2 regions of the Janthinobacterium sp. GW823-FHT01H08 genome follow, and region 2 is predicted to be linked to the other one. Evidence: predicted binding sites of a transcription regulator. Region 2 holds the regulator's gene; the other holds the start of a gene.

Region 1 (6,349 bases), 490 kb from region 2:
CGAACTGTTTTACTCGGGCACGGGCGGCGGCTTCAATTACCAGCTGAAACCGGCCACCAGCACCAACCTGGAAGCGGGTATCAAGGCCAGGATCAATCACAACACGCATGTGAACGCGGCCGTGTTCCAGATCAAGACCAACGATGAACTGGTCGTCGACAGTTCCAGCGGCGGGCGCACCAGCTACCGCAATGCGGGCAAGACCTTACGCCAAGGCATGGAAGTGTCGCTCGACTCCAGCTTGCCGTATGGTTTCACGACAAAAGTGGCGCTGACCAGCCTGCACGCCGTGTATGACCAGGCCTTCGGCAGCGTGCGCGAAGGCAGCCGTTTACCGGGCGTGCCCAGCGCCAACCTGTTCGCGGAACTGGCCTGGAAAGACACGCTCGACCGTTTCGGCGCGGCACTGGAAAGCGTGGCCAGCAACCAGGTCTACGCGGAAGACAGCAACATCGAAAAGCCGGCACCCGGCTACACGGTGTTCAATGCCCGCTTCAACGCCAAGCAAAACGTAGGGAATTGGCGCTTCAAGGAGTTTGCCCGCCTGAATAATCTTTTCGACAAGACCTACGTGGGCTCCGTCATCGTCGGCGACAGCAACAAGCGCTACTATGAAGCGGCGCCAGGCCGTAACTGGTTGTTGGGTGTGAGCGCCCAATACTCCTTTTAAGAACACCTGAGAAAAAGTCCATGGCGGCGTTGCATTGCCTTGTCGTACTATTCGTACTGCCTGCGGCAATGCGCCTTGCCCTGAACATTTTTCAGGCGTTCTCATGAAAAAGCCCGCGCCTCTTCCGATGCGCGGGCTTTTCAACTCAAGCAGGCTACTTCAGGGCCGCGCTTCCTTCACGCCATACTTCTCAAAGATGGCTTTCAATTCGCCGCTGGCCGCCATCTCGTTCATGGCCGCCTGCAGTAACTTGGCCACGTCGAGCTGTTGCTTGCTGACGGCCAGGCCCACGGCCCAGCCGGCACGCGGCAAGCGGGCGAACGCCACTTCGCTCAAGGGGAAAGCAGGATCGCTTTTCAGCACCGACTCGATTTCCGATCGGTTCGCCAACACGGCGTCGAGCTGGCCAGCCTGCAATTGCTGCAAGGCTTCGGCGGCCGTATCGAAGATGCGCACATCGTCGCGATATCTGCCATTGTCTTCGCCCAACATCAGCATGGCCGCGATCGAGACCTTTTCCACGCCGATACGCTTGCCCGCCAGCGAAGCGACCCCATCGAATTGCGGCACGGCTTGCGCGCTGCGGGCCAGGCGCACGGTTTCCACGTAATACGGGGCGAATATCTCGACCTTGTCGTTGTCCGCCATCAATTTCTTGTCGACCGGCACGTGCAGCATCACGTCGGCGGGACCATAGCCGAGGTAATGCCCCTTCCACACCATATTGCGCAAATCGTCGTTGAGGTTTTCGCCGGCGGGAAAGGGCAGCAAGCTCAGTTTCAGCCCCAGCTTTTTCGCCAGCGCTTCGGCGATGTCGATATCGATGCCCGCGCCCTTGTCGGAAAACGGCGCGAGCTCGTTATACACAGCCACCTTCAGGCTGCCCGACTGCTGCACTTTCTGCCAATCGGCGCGCGCCGGCGCGGCCGCGCACAGCGCCATGCAAGCGAGCGAGAGCATCGCGCGCGCGCCACGGAGTTGAAATGAACGCATGGAACTCCTTCGTTATCAGTTCGACCTAATTAGACTCTCGGCGGGTTTCCAGGTAGGTCTTGATGGCCCACATCGCTTCCTGGTTGAATACGCCCTCGAACGGCGGCATGTACACGGCGCCATTACGCACTTTACCGTGACGGATGGTCGCCAGGAAATAATTATCCGTTTCCTTGTAGCACGCCTGTTTCTTTGTCTCATTCTTGATACCGAAGCAATCACGGTCCAGCTGGCGCAAGTCCGGCGCGATGCCGCCCGAAATGGCTTCGATGCCGTGGCAACGCGCGCAATTCTGGTTATAGGCCGAGGTGCCCACCGTCAGGGCCAGCTTGTTGCCGCGATACGGGTTTTGCTCGAGCCACTTGTCGCCCACCTTGGGCAAGCCCGTGGTGTCGACGCCTTGCGGCGTGACATTGCCGTGCGCATAGGCATGCGGCAAGGTCAGCAGGGAGGTGAGGGCAACGGCGCCGGCGGCGGCCATGCCGAGCAGAGTACGGATGGAATAGGTCATGCTGGTCTCCTTGGTTTTTTTAGTGAATATCCAAGAAGAGCAAATGCCATGCCATGCGTATATGCCCCACATCGGGCGGCCCATGTATCAATTTGGAACAGCTGCAACAGCGATTGTGTCACGGCGCACGTTAGGCGGCGGCCAGCGTGCAAATGCTGTGCCTCTCCTGCTGCTCGAAAGTGATACGCACGGGCAAGAAGCGGGCAATCACTTCGGCATTCGTCAACGCATGCTGCGACACCTTGCTGCAACTGAAGCTACCGCCGCCGGCCAGCGCCATCGGCAGCAGGAGCTGGTCCGCCAGGTGCTCGCCCACGGCCGCGTCCGTCTTGAGATAGGCGCGCACTTCGTTCAACAGGCGCTTGGCCACGGATTCGGCCAGCAAGTGCTTTTCGCCGAACGACGTAAATACTTCCGTGACGTGCTCATGTTCCAATGTCAGCAACAGGACGTTGCCCGGTCCCTGCTCCGCCGGCAAGCCGACGAGGCGCAGCTGCTTGCCGCTCCAGCCCATGCCGTCGGCTACACGCTCGAGCTCGCGCTGCGCCACGTTCACATGCACGCCCGCCACCACGCTTTCCGCATACCCGGCCTTCCGCTCGCCGCGCTGCAGCAGTGAAATAGGCCGCAAACGCTGGCACGGTTGCACGGTGGCCAGCACCTCGCCACCACCTGCGGGATGAAAGCCATAGCGCTGCTGCGTAATCTCCACCTCGGCGCCCATCTGTTCCAGGATGCGGCCATACGCGCGCTGCAAAAAATGCACGGGCGGCGCCATGGCATTGTGCGTGCCGCCGCTGATGCGCACGGTAGACGGCCCATCCGCATGCAGCAGAGCCGGCAGCAAGGTTTGCAACACCAGGGTGCAGCTGCCGGCGCTGCCGATGGCAAAGCGATAATCGCCGCCGCGTATGGGCCCAGGCACGAATTCCAGGCTCGACGCGCGCAGCGCCACCGGCGTCGTGCGCGCCCCGCAAATGGCGGTCGCTGCCTGCACGGCCAGCAAATGCTGGCGCAGCAAGCCTGGCTTGTCCCGTCCCGCGCGAATATTCGTCAGCCGGAACGGCTGTCCCGTGATCATCGACAGGCTCAGCGCCGAGCGCAAAATCTGTCCGCCGCCTTCACCTTGCGCTCCATCAATTTCTATCATCTGTACTTTCTCTTTATTAACCTTTGACGCAAACGACCTGCTTCAGGATATGCACGACGTCGACCAGCTCGCGCTGTGCCAGCATCACCGCATCGATATCCTTGTAGGCCATTGGAATTTCATCGATCACGTTTTCATCCTTGCGGCATTCCACGCCTTGCGTGGCGCGGATCTGGTCGTCCAGGTTGAAGCGCCGCTTCGCTTCCGTACGGCTCATCGTGCGTCCCGCGCCGTGGCTGCAGCTATGGAAACTGTCCGCATTACCCTTGCCGCGCACGATAAAACTCTTCGCGCCCATGGAACCGGGAATGATCCCCAGTTCGCCGGCGCGGGCCGAGACGGCGCCCTTGCGCGTGACCAGCACGTCCTTGCCGAAGTGGTGCTCCTTCTGCACATAGTTATGGTGGCAGTTGACGGCTTCCACATGCGTCTGGAACGGCTTATGGATGACCGTGCGCACGGCCGCGATCAGGTTTTGCATCATCACTTCGCGGTTGTTGCGCGCGAAACGCTGGGCCCAGCCCACCGCTTCCACGTAATCGTCGTAATGCCGCGTGCCTTCGGCCAGATAGGCGAGGTCCTGGTCGGGCAGGTTAATAAAATGGGTACGCATATCCTGCTTGGCCAGTTCGATGAAATGCGTACCGATGGCATTGCCCACGCCGCGCGAACCGGAATGCAGCATGAACCATACAGAACCCTGTTCATCGAGACAGACTTCGACGAAGTGGTTACCGCTGCCCAAAGTTCCCAGGTGACGATAGTTATTCGTGTTCTTCAGCTTGGGCGTTTTCAGGCAGATGGCGTCGAATTCATCCTTCAGCTGCAGCCACGCGGCATCGACCACCGAGGGCGGCGTCTGCCAGGAACCCTCGTCGCGGCCGCGGTGACCGCGCGTCTTCGGCGACATCCCGTGCGGAATGGCGCGCTCGATGGCGCTGCGCAGCGGCCCCAGGTTATCGGGCAAATCGCTGGCCGTCAGCGTGGTTTTCGCCGCCATCATGCCGCAACCGATATCGACGCCCACGGCTGCCGGAATCACGGCGCCCAGGGTGGGGATCACGCTGCCGATGGTCGACCCTTTACCCAGGTGGACGTCGGGCATGACGGCGATATGCTTGTAGATGAACGGCAGGGTCGCCGTGTTGCGCAATTGTTTTTTGGCCGCTTCTTCGACAGGCACGCCACGCGTCCACATTTTCACGGGACGGCTGCCTTCGGTATGCAGAACTTCGTATTCTTCGTTTTTCATCGCTATGCTCTTCTTCTATTGTATAAGGGGTGATGACAAGGATTGGTGAAACATTGCCGACGCATCGGCTCTGGATGTAGTTCCACCGGCATTCATCAGTACGACAACCCGACAAGGGGGGACAGGATTTTCTGCCAGGCGCACTGCGTCTGGCAGGCCGGTTTGACGCGGCTGATCGATGTAATCCTGTCGGCATTCGGGGTACTGCGGCGCATGACAAACCTGGACAGGACGTCTCACATGTAGTCTTGTCCGCATTCGTGCGCGTTACTTCAACACGCTGGTACCGCGATATCGATGGTGGCGATTTCTCCCACCCAGTGGGCCGGGTCCAGCTGACCGGCGGCAAAGGCGGCGATGATCTTGAAGACGTCGTCGGAAAAACCGCCGATATTCAGGATATCCTCGCGCTCCATCGCCTGTGTCGTGGCATGCGGCGAAATATCGATGCACACCAGCTTTGCCTGCGGATTGCGCTGCTTGAAAACCGTCCACTGTCCCATCGTCGCCGTGGCGCCGCTGCGCTTCGCGTCGATCCACGATTCGTTATCAGACACATAGATCACCAGGTCGGCCAGCTCCTTCCTGCTGTTCATGCGCAGCAGGGGTGCGCTGCAATTGGTGCCACCACCGCCGATGGCCGCCAGCCTGGCCGCATTCGCCATTACGCTGTCATCGGCGCCAAGTGCGCACTGCACCACGTTGTGCTCGAACGGCAGCACCACGGCGTCCGGATTCTTGCGCAGCATGGCTGCCGCCACCAGAGCCGCCACGTCGATGCAGCGCACGTTCGAGGTGGCGCTGCCGCGAAAACCGCTAATGGGCGAGGCCATCGAGCCGGAAACGTCAGGACACACCACCACCTTGCCCGCGATCCGCGGCACGTTCGCCAGCGATATTTCCAGCGCCTGCTCCAGCGCTGCGTGCACGATGCGCGGTACCTTGTCGCCGGCGGCCATGTACGCCGACATCAGCTGATAGGGAAAGACCCGCGCCCGGCCAATCGCTTCGGGATCGCGCAGCTTGGCGGCGATCAGTTCCGGCATGCCATCGATCGCGTACACGCCATGGCGGGCAAAGGTATTCAGATTCATGCGCACCATCTGCCAGCTGCCCTGGCGGGCGATCTGCGCCCAATCCTGCGCGCTCAAGGGCAGCGCCGTCAGCATCTGGAACGGCACTGCCGGTATCGGCTGCGAAGGATCGGCCTTGTATGCCTCGAACGCGGCCAGCGCCGGCGGCAAGGCATCGCGTGTATATTCCTTGCCGATCAGCCAGGCAAAGAATGCCTCCCGCCACGCTGCCTGCGGTTTCGGATGCACCATTTTCACCACGTCGGCCAGCGACGGCGCATTGCCCACGGCAGCGGCCAGCAAGGCCTGCTCGGATGCGTTGTTCAACCATGCCTGTACCAGCTTTTTCGGACGCGATCCCAGCGACTTGCGGCCCACGGCGCCCGAACGCATGATCTGCACGAAATTGCGCAGCATCTTGCCGTTGTTAATCACGCGCTGGAAGGCCTGCGTAAATTCTGCAGCACCCTGCCCCGCCAGCACGGCCACCAGCAAGGCCGGCATGTCTTTCATGTAGCCCCGTTCGCGGCAGTACACGGCCGTTTGTGCGATGAAGGCTGGTTCGACCGCCTTGCACAGTTCCAGTACCATCGCCAGCTGCGCTTCGGCGCTGGCATAGAACGTCGTGTTCAGGCAACCGGTGGCAGCATATTGCGCCAACTGATGCCGTGGCGTCAGTGCATACGCTGGCGCGCCTTCG
Region 2 (10,550 bases):
GACCTGGAAATCGTCAGCGCGTCCACGTTTCCCGAGTTGATCGGCACCATTTTCCGCACCTTGCCCGTGATTTCCGACCTCGACGGCGTCACCTTGAGCCTGCTCGACGAGGATGACGATATCGTGCTGGTGATGGAAAAGCTGGGCGTCGATTTCAGCGCCTTCCCACAGTTGCTGTTCGTGCATGCCGTGGCGGAGCTGGGGTTTACGTCGCCGGTGCCGGCGGCCGAGGGCGAAGCGGCCTTGCCGCCATCGCCGTTGCTCGGTGCCTTCGACGCGGCCGTGCATGGCCCGCGTTTTCCGCAGATCGCATCTCTGCGCAGCGTGGCGCTGGTGCCCTTGTTGCGCAACAAGCGCCTGATCGGCAGCCTGAACCTGGCCAGCAGCGACGTGACGCGCTTTACGCCCGCGCTGGGCACGGATTTCATCAAGCACATGGCGTCCATCATCGCCATTTGCCTGGAAAACGTGATCAGCAATGAAATGCTCAAATACATCGGCTTGACCGATTCCCTGACGGGCGTCTACAACCGCCGCTATATCGACCGCCGCCTGCTGGAAGAAATCGCCCGCGCGCGGCGCCAGAATTATTGCATCTCATGCATGTATATCGATATCGACCATTTCAAGCTGTTCAATGACAAGCATGGCCACCAGGGCGGCGATGAAGTGCTGCGCGAAGTGGCTACGCGCATCCGCACGGAATTGCGCCGCTCCGATGCGCTGGGCCGCTTCGGCGGCGAAGAATTCGTCGTGCTGCTGATCGACGCCGACCTCGACAGCGCAACGTTTGTTGCCGAACGCATCCGCGCCAGCATCGCCGGCACCATGTTCGACTTGCCGGGCAGCGCGCAAGCGTGGGTCAGCGTGTCGATCGGCGTGGCCAGTCTGGACGCGGACGCGGCGCTGCTGCCGATCGAAACGGTGGCGCAGCAACTGGTGGCGCACGCCGACCAGGCCCTGTACCAGGCCAAGGCCGATGGCCGCAACAAGGTCGTCAGCTGGCAGCCGCAGAGCAGCTGAGCAAGATCGGCTGATTATTTCAATAGCAAGGTTTCGGCTTTGGCCACGGCGTCGGCCGTGCCGCGCAGCACCACCACGTCGCCGCTGGCCAGCTGCGTCTCGGGGCTGACATCGAGGCTGCCGCGGCCGCGGCGGATGGCCGTCACAAACGCGCCGCAGCCGGCCACGTCGATCGCACTCAAGGGCAAGTCCACGCAATGCGCGCCTTCGCTGACGGTGACCGTATGCAGGCGCTCCAGTTCGGCATCGTCGCCCGCGTCGCTGGAACCGTGGAAGTAGCCGCGCAGGGACGCATAGCGCTCCTCGCGCGCCGCCTGCACCCGGTGCACCACGCGGCGCAGGGGCACGCCCATCATGATGAGCGCGTGCGAAGCGAGCATCAGGCTGCCTTCCATCAATTCCGGCACGACTTCGGCCGCACCCGCGCTTTTCAGCTGGTCGAGGTCGGTATCGTCGTGGCTGCGCACGATGACGGGCAAGGTCGGCGCCATTTCTTTGAGTAAATGTAATAACTTCAGTGCCGAGGGGGTATTCGCATACGTGATCACCACGGCGCTGGCCCGGTAGATGCCGGCCGCCACCAGGCTTTCACGCCGGCCCGCGTCGCCATATGAGACGTGGGCGCCGGCCAGCTGCGCTTCCTGTACCCGTTCCGGGTCCAGGTCCAGCGCGTGGTATTCGATCTTTTCCTCCGCCAGCAGGGTGGCCAGGCTTTGCCCGCTGCGCCCGAAACCGGCGATCAGCACGTGTTTCTGCGAAGCCATCGTGCGCGTGGCGATCTTCGTCAGGGCCAGCGATTGCATCATCCAGTCGTTGGCGGCCAATTTCATGACGATGGCGTCCGACTTGGCGATGAGGAAGGGCGCCACCAACATCGACAGCACCATCGAGGCCAGCACCACCTGTACGACGAACGGGTCCATCAGCTTGATGCCGCCGGCCAGATTCAGCAGCACGAAGCCGAACTCGCCCGCCTGCGCCAGCGCCAGGCCCGTGCGCAATGACACGCCCGTCGATGAGCCGAACAGCCGGGCCAGGCCCGCGATCAGGGTGAATTTCAGCAGCACGGGGCCGCACAGCAAGAGCAGGACGAGCCACCAGTTGTCGAGCACCACGCGGATATTGAGCAGCATGCCGACGGTGATGAAGAACAGGCCCAGCAGCACGTCGCGGAACGGTTTGATATCCTCTTCCACTTGGTGCTTGAATTCCGTTTCGGAAATGAGCATGCCGGCCACAAACGCCCCCAGGGCCAGCGACAGCCCGGCGCGCTCCGTGATCCAGGCCGCGCCCAGGGTGATCAGCAGCAGGTTGAGCATGAACAATTCTTGCGAGCGGCGCTTGGCGACGATGGTCAGCCAGCCGCGCACCATCTTCTGGCCGAGGAACAGCAGCAAGATCAGCACGACCAGGGCCTTGCCGCCGGCCCAGGCCAGGGTTTCGGCCAGGTTGTCCGAATCGCGCGTGAGGGCGGGAATCAGGATCAGCAGGGGCACGACGGCCAGGTCCTGGAACAGCAGGATGCCGATGATCTTGCGGCCGTGCTCGCTTTCGAGTTCCAGCCGCTCCGTGAGCATTTTCGAGACGATGGCCGTCGACGACATGGCCAGCGCGCCGCCCAGGGCGAATGCGGCTTGCCAGCTCAGGTGGATGTAGGCGGACAGGTAGCGCCCGACGAACCAGCCGAAGACGACGGTGGCGATGATGGTGGTGACCACCTGCGCCATGCCTAGGCCGAAAACGATGCGCCGCATGGCGAGGAACTTGGGCAAAGAAAACTCGAGCCCGATGGAAAACATCAGGAAGACGACGCCGAACTCGGCCAGGGTATGGCTGGCCTCGTTTTCCGCCGCCAGGCCCAGCGCATGGGGGCCGATGACGATGCCGACGGCCAGGTAGCCGAGCATGGGCGGCAAATGCAACATTCTGAAAGCGACCACGCCCAGCACGGCGCTGCCGAGTAACATCAGGGTCAGTTCAAGCGAGGAAAACATGGGTTGCCCGGTACGGTCAATGGAAATCGTTGTTTGTTGTGACTGGCAAGTTTTTTGCTTTCCTAATTCGTTTATACTTTGGGCATGAGTGTAACCCATGAAAAAACAATGCTGAAAGCTTTTGATCGAATTGACATGCAAGCGACGACCGAGCGCGCCGTCGCGCTGGCCCGCACCACCTTGCAGATCGAGTCCGACGCCATCAATGCGCTGCACGCGCGCCTGGCCACGGACGACAGCGTGGGCCGCGCCGTGGCGCTGCTGCTGCAGTGCAAGGGACGTGTCGTCGTCTCGGGCATCGGCAAGTCCGGCCATATCGCGCGCAAGATTGCCGCCACCCTCGCTTCCACCGGCACGCCGGCCCTGTTCGTGCATCCGGCCGAAGCGGCCCATGGCGACCTGGGCATGGTCACGTCGGACGATGCTTTTATTGCCATCTCGTACTCGGGCGAGTCGTCCGAACTGATGGCCATCATGCCCGTCGTCAAGCGCATGGGGGGCGTACTGATTTCCATGACGGGTAAACCGAATTCCAGCCTGGCCCAGCTGGCCGATGTGCACCTGGATATTTCTGTTGAAAAAGAGGCTTGTCCGCTGAATCTGGCGCCGACGGCCAGCACCACCGTCACCCTGGCTCTGGGCGATGCGATCGCCGTGGCCTTGCTCGACTTGCGCGGCTTCAAGGAAGAAGATTTCGCCCGCTCGCACCCGGGCGGCGCCCTGGGCCGCCGCCTGCTGACGCACGTGCATGACGTCATGCGCAGCGGCGAACGGGTGCCGAAAGTACCCGTGGACGCCTCGCTGCTGCAGGCGCTGGAAGAAATGACGAAGAAGGGCATGGGCATGACGGCCGTCGTCGATGCGGACAACCGCCCCGTGGGCGTGTTTACGGATGGCGACTTGCGCCGCATGTTCGAGCGCGTGCAGGACTTCACGCAAGTGGCGATCCGCGACGTCATGCATGCGCAGCCGCGCAGCATCGCGCCCGAACGCCTGGCTGTCGATGCCGTGGCCGTGATGGAACAGTTCCGCATCAACCAGATGCTGGTCGTCGATGCCGACGGCAAGCTGGTGGGCGCCCTGCATATCCATGATCTGACGCAAGCGAAGGTGATCTGATGGAGAGCGTAGCGGACAACCTGGCGCGCGCGGCCAAGGTCAAACTGATGATCTTTGACGTCGACGGCGTGCTTACCGACGGCAGCCTGCATTTCGGCCCCGATGGCGAAATGATGAAAACGTTTAATGTGTATGATGGCCTGGGCATCAAGCTGCTGCAGGAATCCGGTGTGCAGACGGCCATCATCAGCGCGCGCCGCTCGGCCATCACGGCACGCCGCGCGCAAGACCTGGGCATTACCCATGTGCACCAGGGTGGTCACGACAAGCTGACGCCGTTTCGCGAACTGCTGGCGCTGACGGGCTTGACGGAAGAGCAATGCGGCTACATCGGCGACGACGTCATCGATGCGCCCATCCTGCGTCGCGTGGGCTTTGCCGTCAGCGTGCCGGGCGGGCGTCCGGAAGCGCAGGGCCTGGCGCACCATGTGACGCAGGCTGGTGGCGGCCGCGGCGCGGTGCGCGAAATCTGCGAATTCCTGCTGCGCGCCCAGGACAACTATGCGCGCGTCATGGCGCCGTTCCTGGAGTGAGGTGCGCCTTGCCGCCAGTGACCTATGAAAGAGTGAAACCCTATGCGTAAGCCAGGAGGCGCCCATCGCTGGCGCATGATTTTTACCCTGCTGGGCGCGGTCGTCGTCGCGCTGGCCAGCTTTTGGCTGCTTGAAGTGATGAACAAGAATGGCCAGGACATCAAGGCCAGCAAGAATTTGGGTGAACCCGACTATTTCATCACCAATTTCAGCCTGGTGCGCATGGACTTGACGGGTAAGCCCAGCTATATCGTGTCGGGCAACAAGCTCACGCATTATCCGGCCGACGATTCGTCCGATATCGACCAGCCCTTCGTGCGCAAGCTGACGCCGGGCATGCCGCCGTTGAACATGAATGCGGAACTGGCGCATATCGACCAGGACAATACCCGGCTGCAACTGCACCGCAAGGTCGTGATCGACCGCGTGGCCAGTCCGAAGGCGCAGAACCTGACGGTCAGGACGGAAGCGCTGACGGTGTTTCCGGACGAAGAAAGAATGGAAACGGACGTGCCTGTCGATATCCTGACGGGCGCCTCGCGCATCAATGGTATCGGCATGAAGGCCAATAACGCCACCGGCGTGGTGGAAGTGCAGAATGCCTTGCGCATGGTCCTCCCGCCGAAACCGCGCCCGGCCGCGGCGGCAAAATGACAGAATGAAACAAGGAAACCATACTATGAAGAACATCTTGCTGTTGAGCGTATTTTCTCTGGCCCTCATGGGCGTGGCGCATGCCGAGAAGGCCGATTCCGAGAAGGAAGCCGTCATCACGGCGCGTAGCGGCCACGTCGATGACGTCAAGCAGATTCGTACCCTGACGGGCGACGTCGTGCTGGTCAAGGGCACGCTGACCATGAAGGCGGGCCGGGCCCTGATCACGGAAGACCCGCAAGGCTACCAGTTCATCACTTTCTGGGCCGATCCCGGCAAGCTGGCCACGTTCCGCCAGAAGCGCGATGGCGCCGGCGACCTGTGGGTCGAAGGCGAAGCGGAGCGCGTGGAATACGACAACAAGACGGAAGTGGTAAAGCTGTTTTCCAAGGCCAAGCTGACGCGCCTGGAGGGCACGAAAGTGACGGACGTGGCCAATGGCGCCTTCATCTCGTATGACAGCCGCAAGGAAGTATTCAAGATGGAAAATTCCGACAGCGGCACCAGCACCTCCGACGGCGGCAGCGTGCGCATGGTGATCCAGCCGAAGACCAAGGCGCCCGCGGCGGAGAAAGCGCCTGCCACACCTGTGCCAGGAACGAAATAATGGACAATACCCGTTGCGGCAGCACCCTGATCGTTCGCGGACTGCAGAAAACCTATGGCAAGCGGCAAGTCGTGCATGATGTCTCGCTGCAAGTCGAATGCGGCGAAGTGGTGGGGCTGCTGGGCCCGAACGGCGCCGGCAAGACCACCTCGTTCTACATGATCGTCGGCCTGGTGCCGTCGGACGGCGGCAGCATCGACATCAGCGGCGTGGACATTTCCAGCCTGCCGATCCACCGCCGCGCACAGATGGGCCTGTCGTATCTGCCGCAGGAGGCGTCCGTGTTCCGCAAGCTGACGGTGGAAGACAATATCCGCGCCGTGCTGGAAATCCAGACCGTCGAAGGCCGTCCTTTGAAGAAGGCCGAGATCGAGGAACGCCTGGATAAACTGCTGGCCGACTTGCAGATTGAAAAGTTGCGCGAGAACCAGGCGCTGTCCCTGTCGGGCGGCGAGCGCCGCCGCGTGGAAATCGCCCGCGCCCTGGCCACCGATCCCCGTTTCGTGCTGCTCGACGAACCGTTCGCCGGCGTCGATCCGATCGCCGTGATCGAGATCCAGCGCATCGTGCGCTTCTTGAAGGAGCGCAATATCGGCGTGCTGATCACCGATCATAATGTGCGCGAGACGCTGGGTATTTGCGACCGTGCCTACATCATCAACCAGGGCTCGGTACTGGCGTCGGGGCGCCCCGACGACATCATCGCGAACGAGTCGGTACGCCGGGTCTATCTGGGCGAACACTTCCGCATGTAAGCCAATGAAACAATCATTGCAGCTGCGCACTTCGCAGCATTTGGCACTGACGCCGCAGTTGCAGCAATCGATACGCCTGTTGCAATTGTCTACTCTGGAATTGCACCAGGAACTCGAGCAACTGTTGACGGACAATCCCTTGCTCGAGCGCCTCGACGATCCGCTCGACCGTTCGCTGCGCCTGCTGTCCGACGGGGCCTTGAGCTCCACGGCCGCGCCGGCCGAAGCGCCGCCCCAGCCGCCAGGCCAGGAGGCGCCCGCGGCGCCGGCCGAAGCGGAAACCTTTGACGGCGAGGCGGGCGAGGGCCCGGCCGCCGCGGATGGCGGCGACAGCGACTGGAGCGAAGCGAGCCGGGGCAAGGCGCCCGACGACGAAGATTCCCGCCCGCAACTGGAGGCCCATCACTGCACCCTGCGCGAACACCTGATGGAGCAGATGCGCGTGACGGTGCTCGAATTGCGCGACCGCGCGCTGGTCGAGCTGATCATCGACGCGCTCGACGACAATGGCTACCTGGAAGAGTCGCTCGACGACATCCTGGCGCGTCTGCCGGAAGAGCTGGAAATCGATGCCGACGAGATGCGCACGGCCTTGTCGCTGCTGCAAAGTTTCGATCCGCCCGGCGTGGGCGCGCGCAATGCGTCCGAATGCCTGGCGCTGCAAATCAAGCGCTTGCCGCACATTGCCATGGTGACGCGGCGCATGGCCCTCGTCATCGTGGAAAAGCACCTGGCCTGGTTTGCCCAGCGCGATTTCAACAAGCTGAAAAAAGCCCTCGATTGCGACGATGAAGACTTGCGTGAAGCGCAGACGGTAATTCGCCAGTGCAACCCGCATCCGGGCGCCGTGTTCGCTGCGGACGTGTCCGATTACGTGGTGCCCGACGTCGTCGTCAAGCGCGCGCGCAATGGCTGGCAAGTGACCCTGAACAACGACGTCATGCCGCGCCTGCGCGTCAACGCCATGTACGCCAACTTGCTCAAGCAGGGCAAGGGCGAGGGCGCCATGGGTGCACAGTTGCAGGAAGCCAAGTGGCTGATCAAGAATATGCGCCAGCGCTTCGACACGATTCTGCGCGTGGCGCAGGCGATAGTAGAAAGACAAAAGAACTTTTTCTCGCATGGGGCCGTTGCCATGCGCCCCCTTGTGCTCCGTGAAATAGCTGATACACTGGGTTTACACGAGAGTACTATCTCGCGGGTAACAACTCAAAAGTACATGCTGACCCCGCACGGCATGTTCGAGTTGAAATATTTCTTTGGTAGCCACGTCGCCACCGAAGCGGGGGGCGAAGCGTCATCGACGGCGATACGGGCATTGATCGTGCAACTGACAGGAGCAGAAGACCCTAAAAATCCTTTATCCGACAGTAAGATTGCGGACATGCTGGGGGAACAAGGCATGGTGATTGCGCGACGTACTGTTGCCAAATACCGGGAAGCGTTAAAAATTCCGCCAGTGAGCCTGCGTAAGTGTTTGTAAGTTTTTTTCGGTTCCTCTGCGGGCCGGATACGATGGACCGCACGAACCCGATCATCTTTAGGAGTGTGTATGAATCTCACCATCAGCGGACATCATCTCGAAGTGACACCAGCCATCCGTGAATACGTACAAACGAAGCTGGAGCGCGTGAAACGTCATTTCGATCAAGTTATCGATATCGCCGTGATTCTGACCGTGGATAACCTCAAAGAGAAAGAAAAACGTCAAAAGGCCGAAGTCAACCTGCGTCTGAGTGGCAAAACTGTCTATGTGGAAAGCCTGGCGCACGACCTGTATGCCGCGATCGATACCCTGATCGACAAGCTCGATAGGCAAGTGATGAAATACAAAACCAAAGTGCAAGGGCACGGTAAAGAGGCGATCAAGCATCTGCCAGACAGTTCGGAAGAAGAATTCGCCCCCGCCTAAGCGGCCCGCGACTTTCAACCGGCTGTGATCAACTAAGGGCGCACATTGCGCCCTTTTTTGCGTCCAGCGAAACGCAATGTTCGCCGCGCAGGCGCTAGAATGTTTGCACTTTCACTTCTTTCCTGCCTGCCATGAGCGACCTCGTCCAGATTTCCATCCGCCACCGCACGGGCCACATCGTGCTCGACCGTCCGAAAGCCTTGAATTCCCTGTCGCTGGAGATGGTGCGCGCCCTGAGCGCGGCCTTGCTGGCCTGGCGCGACGATCCGCAGGTGGACGCCGTCGTGATCCGCTCCAGCAGCGAAAAAGCCCTGTGCGCGGGTGGCGACATCCGTTTCTTTTACGACGCGGGCCTGGCCACGCCGCAGGGCGGCAGCGCCTTGCTGGAAGATTTCTTTACGGAAGAATATGCTTTAAATCATCTGATTCACTTCTACCCGAAACCGTATATCGCCGTCATGGATGGGGTGGTGATGGGCGGCGGCATGGGCGTGGCGCAAGCGGGGCCCGGCAACCGCCTGCGCATCGTCACGGGCCGCACGCGCATGGCTATGCCGGAAGTCAATATCGGCCTGTTCCCCGACGTGGGCGGCAGTTACTTTTTATCCCGTCTGGCGGGTCAGCTGGGCCTGTACCTGGGCTTGACGGGTTTGACGATCAACGCGGCCGACGCCCTGTACACGGGCCTGGCCGACGTGTATCTGCCCGAGGCGCAGATGGGGGCGCTGCTGGCCCTGTTCGAGTCCACGCCGGGCGAAGGCTTGCCGGTCGCCATCAAGGCGCTGGCGGCGCCTTTCCAGGCCGAGGCGGGCGCTTCCCCCCTGGCCACGGCGCGCGCGGCGCTGGACCGCCACTTCAGCGCGGGTTCGGTGGCCGCCATCATGGCCTCGCTGGCGCAGGATGACGGCGCGTTCGCGGCGAAGGCGCTGGCGGCCATGCGCCTGCGCTCGCCCTTGATGATGTCGGTGACCCTGGAGTTGCTGCAGCGGGGCGCCCACCTGGGCGTGGCCGATTGCCTGCGCATGGAGCGCACGGTGGTGCGCCACAATTTCGAACATGGCGAAGTGCTCGAGGGCGTGCGCGCGCTGGTGGTCGACAAGGACAATACCCCACGTTGGCAGCCTGCCAGCCTGGACGAGGTCGACGCGGCCATGGTGGCGCGCTTCTTTGCGCCCGTCTGGCCGGCGCAAGCCCATCCGCTGCGCCACCTCGACTGATTAAGAACGCTCGCGGTGGCGCAGCACGACTCTTTCTTTGGGGCCGAAATACTGCGCCAGCCGTTCCGCCATGTACACGGAGCGGTGCTGGCCGCCCGTGCAGCCCAGCGCCACCGTCAGGTAGCTGCGGTTGTCGGACTTGAACGACGGCAGCCATTTTTCGATGAAGGCGCGAATGTCGGCCAGCAGCTCCAGCGCGCTCGGTTGCGCGTCGAGGAAGGCGATCACGGGCGCGTCGCGGCCGTCGAGCGGGCGCAGGGCCAGGTCGTAATAGGGATTGGGCAAGGCCCGCACGTCGAAGACGAAATCGGCATCGAGCGGCACGCCCAGCTTGAAGGCGAACGATTCGAAGAACAGGGTCAGCGGCGCGCGCTCTGAGGCGACGATATCCTTGATCCACGCGCGCAGTTTGTTGGCGCTCAGTTCCGAGGTATCGATCACATGGCCCAGCTGTTCGATGGCCGACAGGCGTTCGCGTTCTTCCGAGATGCACTCGATCAGGGTGCGGCGGCTGGCCGGATTCTGGTTCGGACGCAACTCGTGCGACAGCGGATGGCTGCGCCGCGTTTCCGAGAAGCGCGCCACCAGCGAATGCGTGGTGGCTGTCAGGAACATGACCTTGACGTCATGCCCCTGGTCGCGCAACAGCGCGACATTGTGCGGCAAGCTGACGAGCGATTCGGCGCTGCGCGCATCGACGGCGACGGCCAGTTGCGGCGTGCCTTCGTCGAGCAAG

The links. The regulator sigma-54, encoded in region 2, starts transcription at its own class of promoters, with help from an activator protein. The targets are predictions, from matches to a motif close to TGGCANGNAANCTGCTTT.
Region 1: a site for sigma-54 is predicted at 2,211-2,228, ahead of pedF (cytochrome c-550 PedF). Genes of this name have one in related genera too.

The regions. Positions count from the first base shown of each region.
Region 1 is NZ_CM179504.1:1,298,343-1,304,691, reverse strand. Features, by position in the region: gene AC3RCG_RS05905 (TonB-dependent receptor family protein) at 1-670, shown strand, start outside; gene AC3RCG_RS05900 (substrate-binding periplasmic protein) at 830-1,663, opposite strand; gene pedF (cytochrome c-550 PedF) at 1,689-2,174, opposite strand; gene rtcA (RNA 3'-terminal phosphate cyclase) at 2,305-3,324, opposite strand; gene AC3RCG_RS05885 (RtcB family protein) at 3,341-4,576, opposite strand; gene AC3RCG_RS05880 (RNA-binding protein) at 4,849-6,349, opposite strand, start outside.
Region 2 is NZ_CM179504.1:809,909-820,458, forward strand. Features, by position in the region: gene AC3RCG_RS03595 (GGDEF domain-containing protein) at 1-1,023, shown strand, start outside; gene AC3RCG_RS03600 (monovalent cation:proton antiporter family protein) at 1,038-3,017, opposite strand; gene AC3RCG_RS03605 (KpsF/GutQ family sugar-phosphate isomerase) at 3,102-4,136, shown strand; gene AC3RCG_RS03610 (KdsC family phosphatase) at 4,136-4,669, shown strand; gene lptC (LPS export ABC transporter periplasmic protein LptC) at 4,712-5,323, shown strand; gene lptA (lipopolysaccharide transport periplasmic protein LptA) at 5,349-5,930, shown strand; gene lptB (LPS export ABC transporter ATP-binding protein) at 5,930-6,685, shown strand; gene AC3RCG_RS03630 (RNA polymerase factor sigma-54) at 6,690-8,168, shown strand; gene hpf (ribosome hibernation-promoting factor, HPF/YfiA family) at 8,238-8,597, shown strand; gene AC3RCG_RS03640 (enoyl-CoA hydratase/isomerase family protein) at 8,729-9,814, shown strand; gene rapZ (RNase adapter RapZ) at 9,815-10,550, opposite strand, start outside.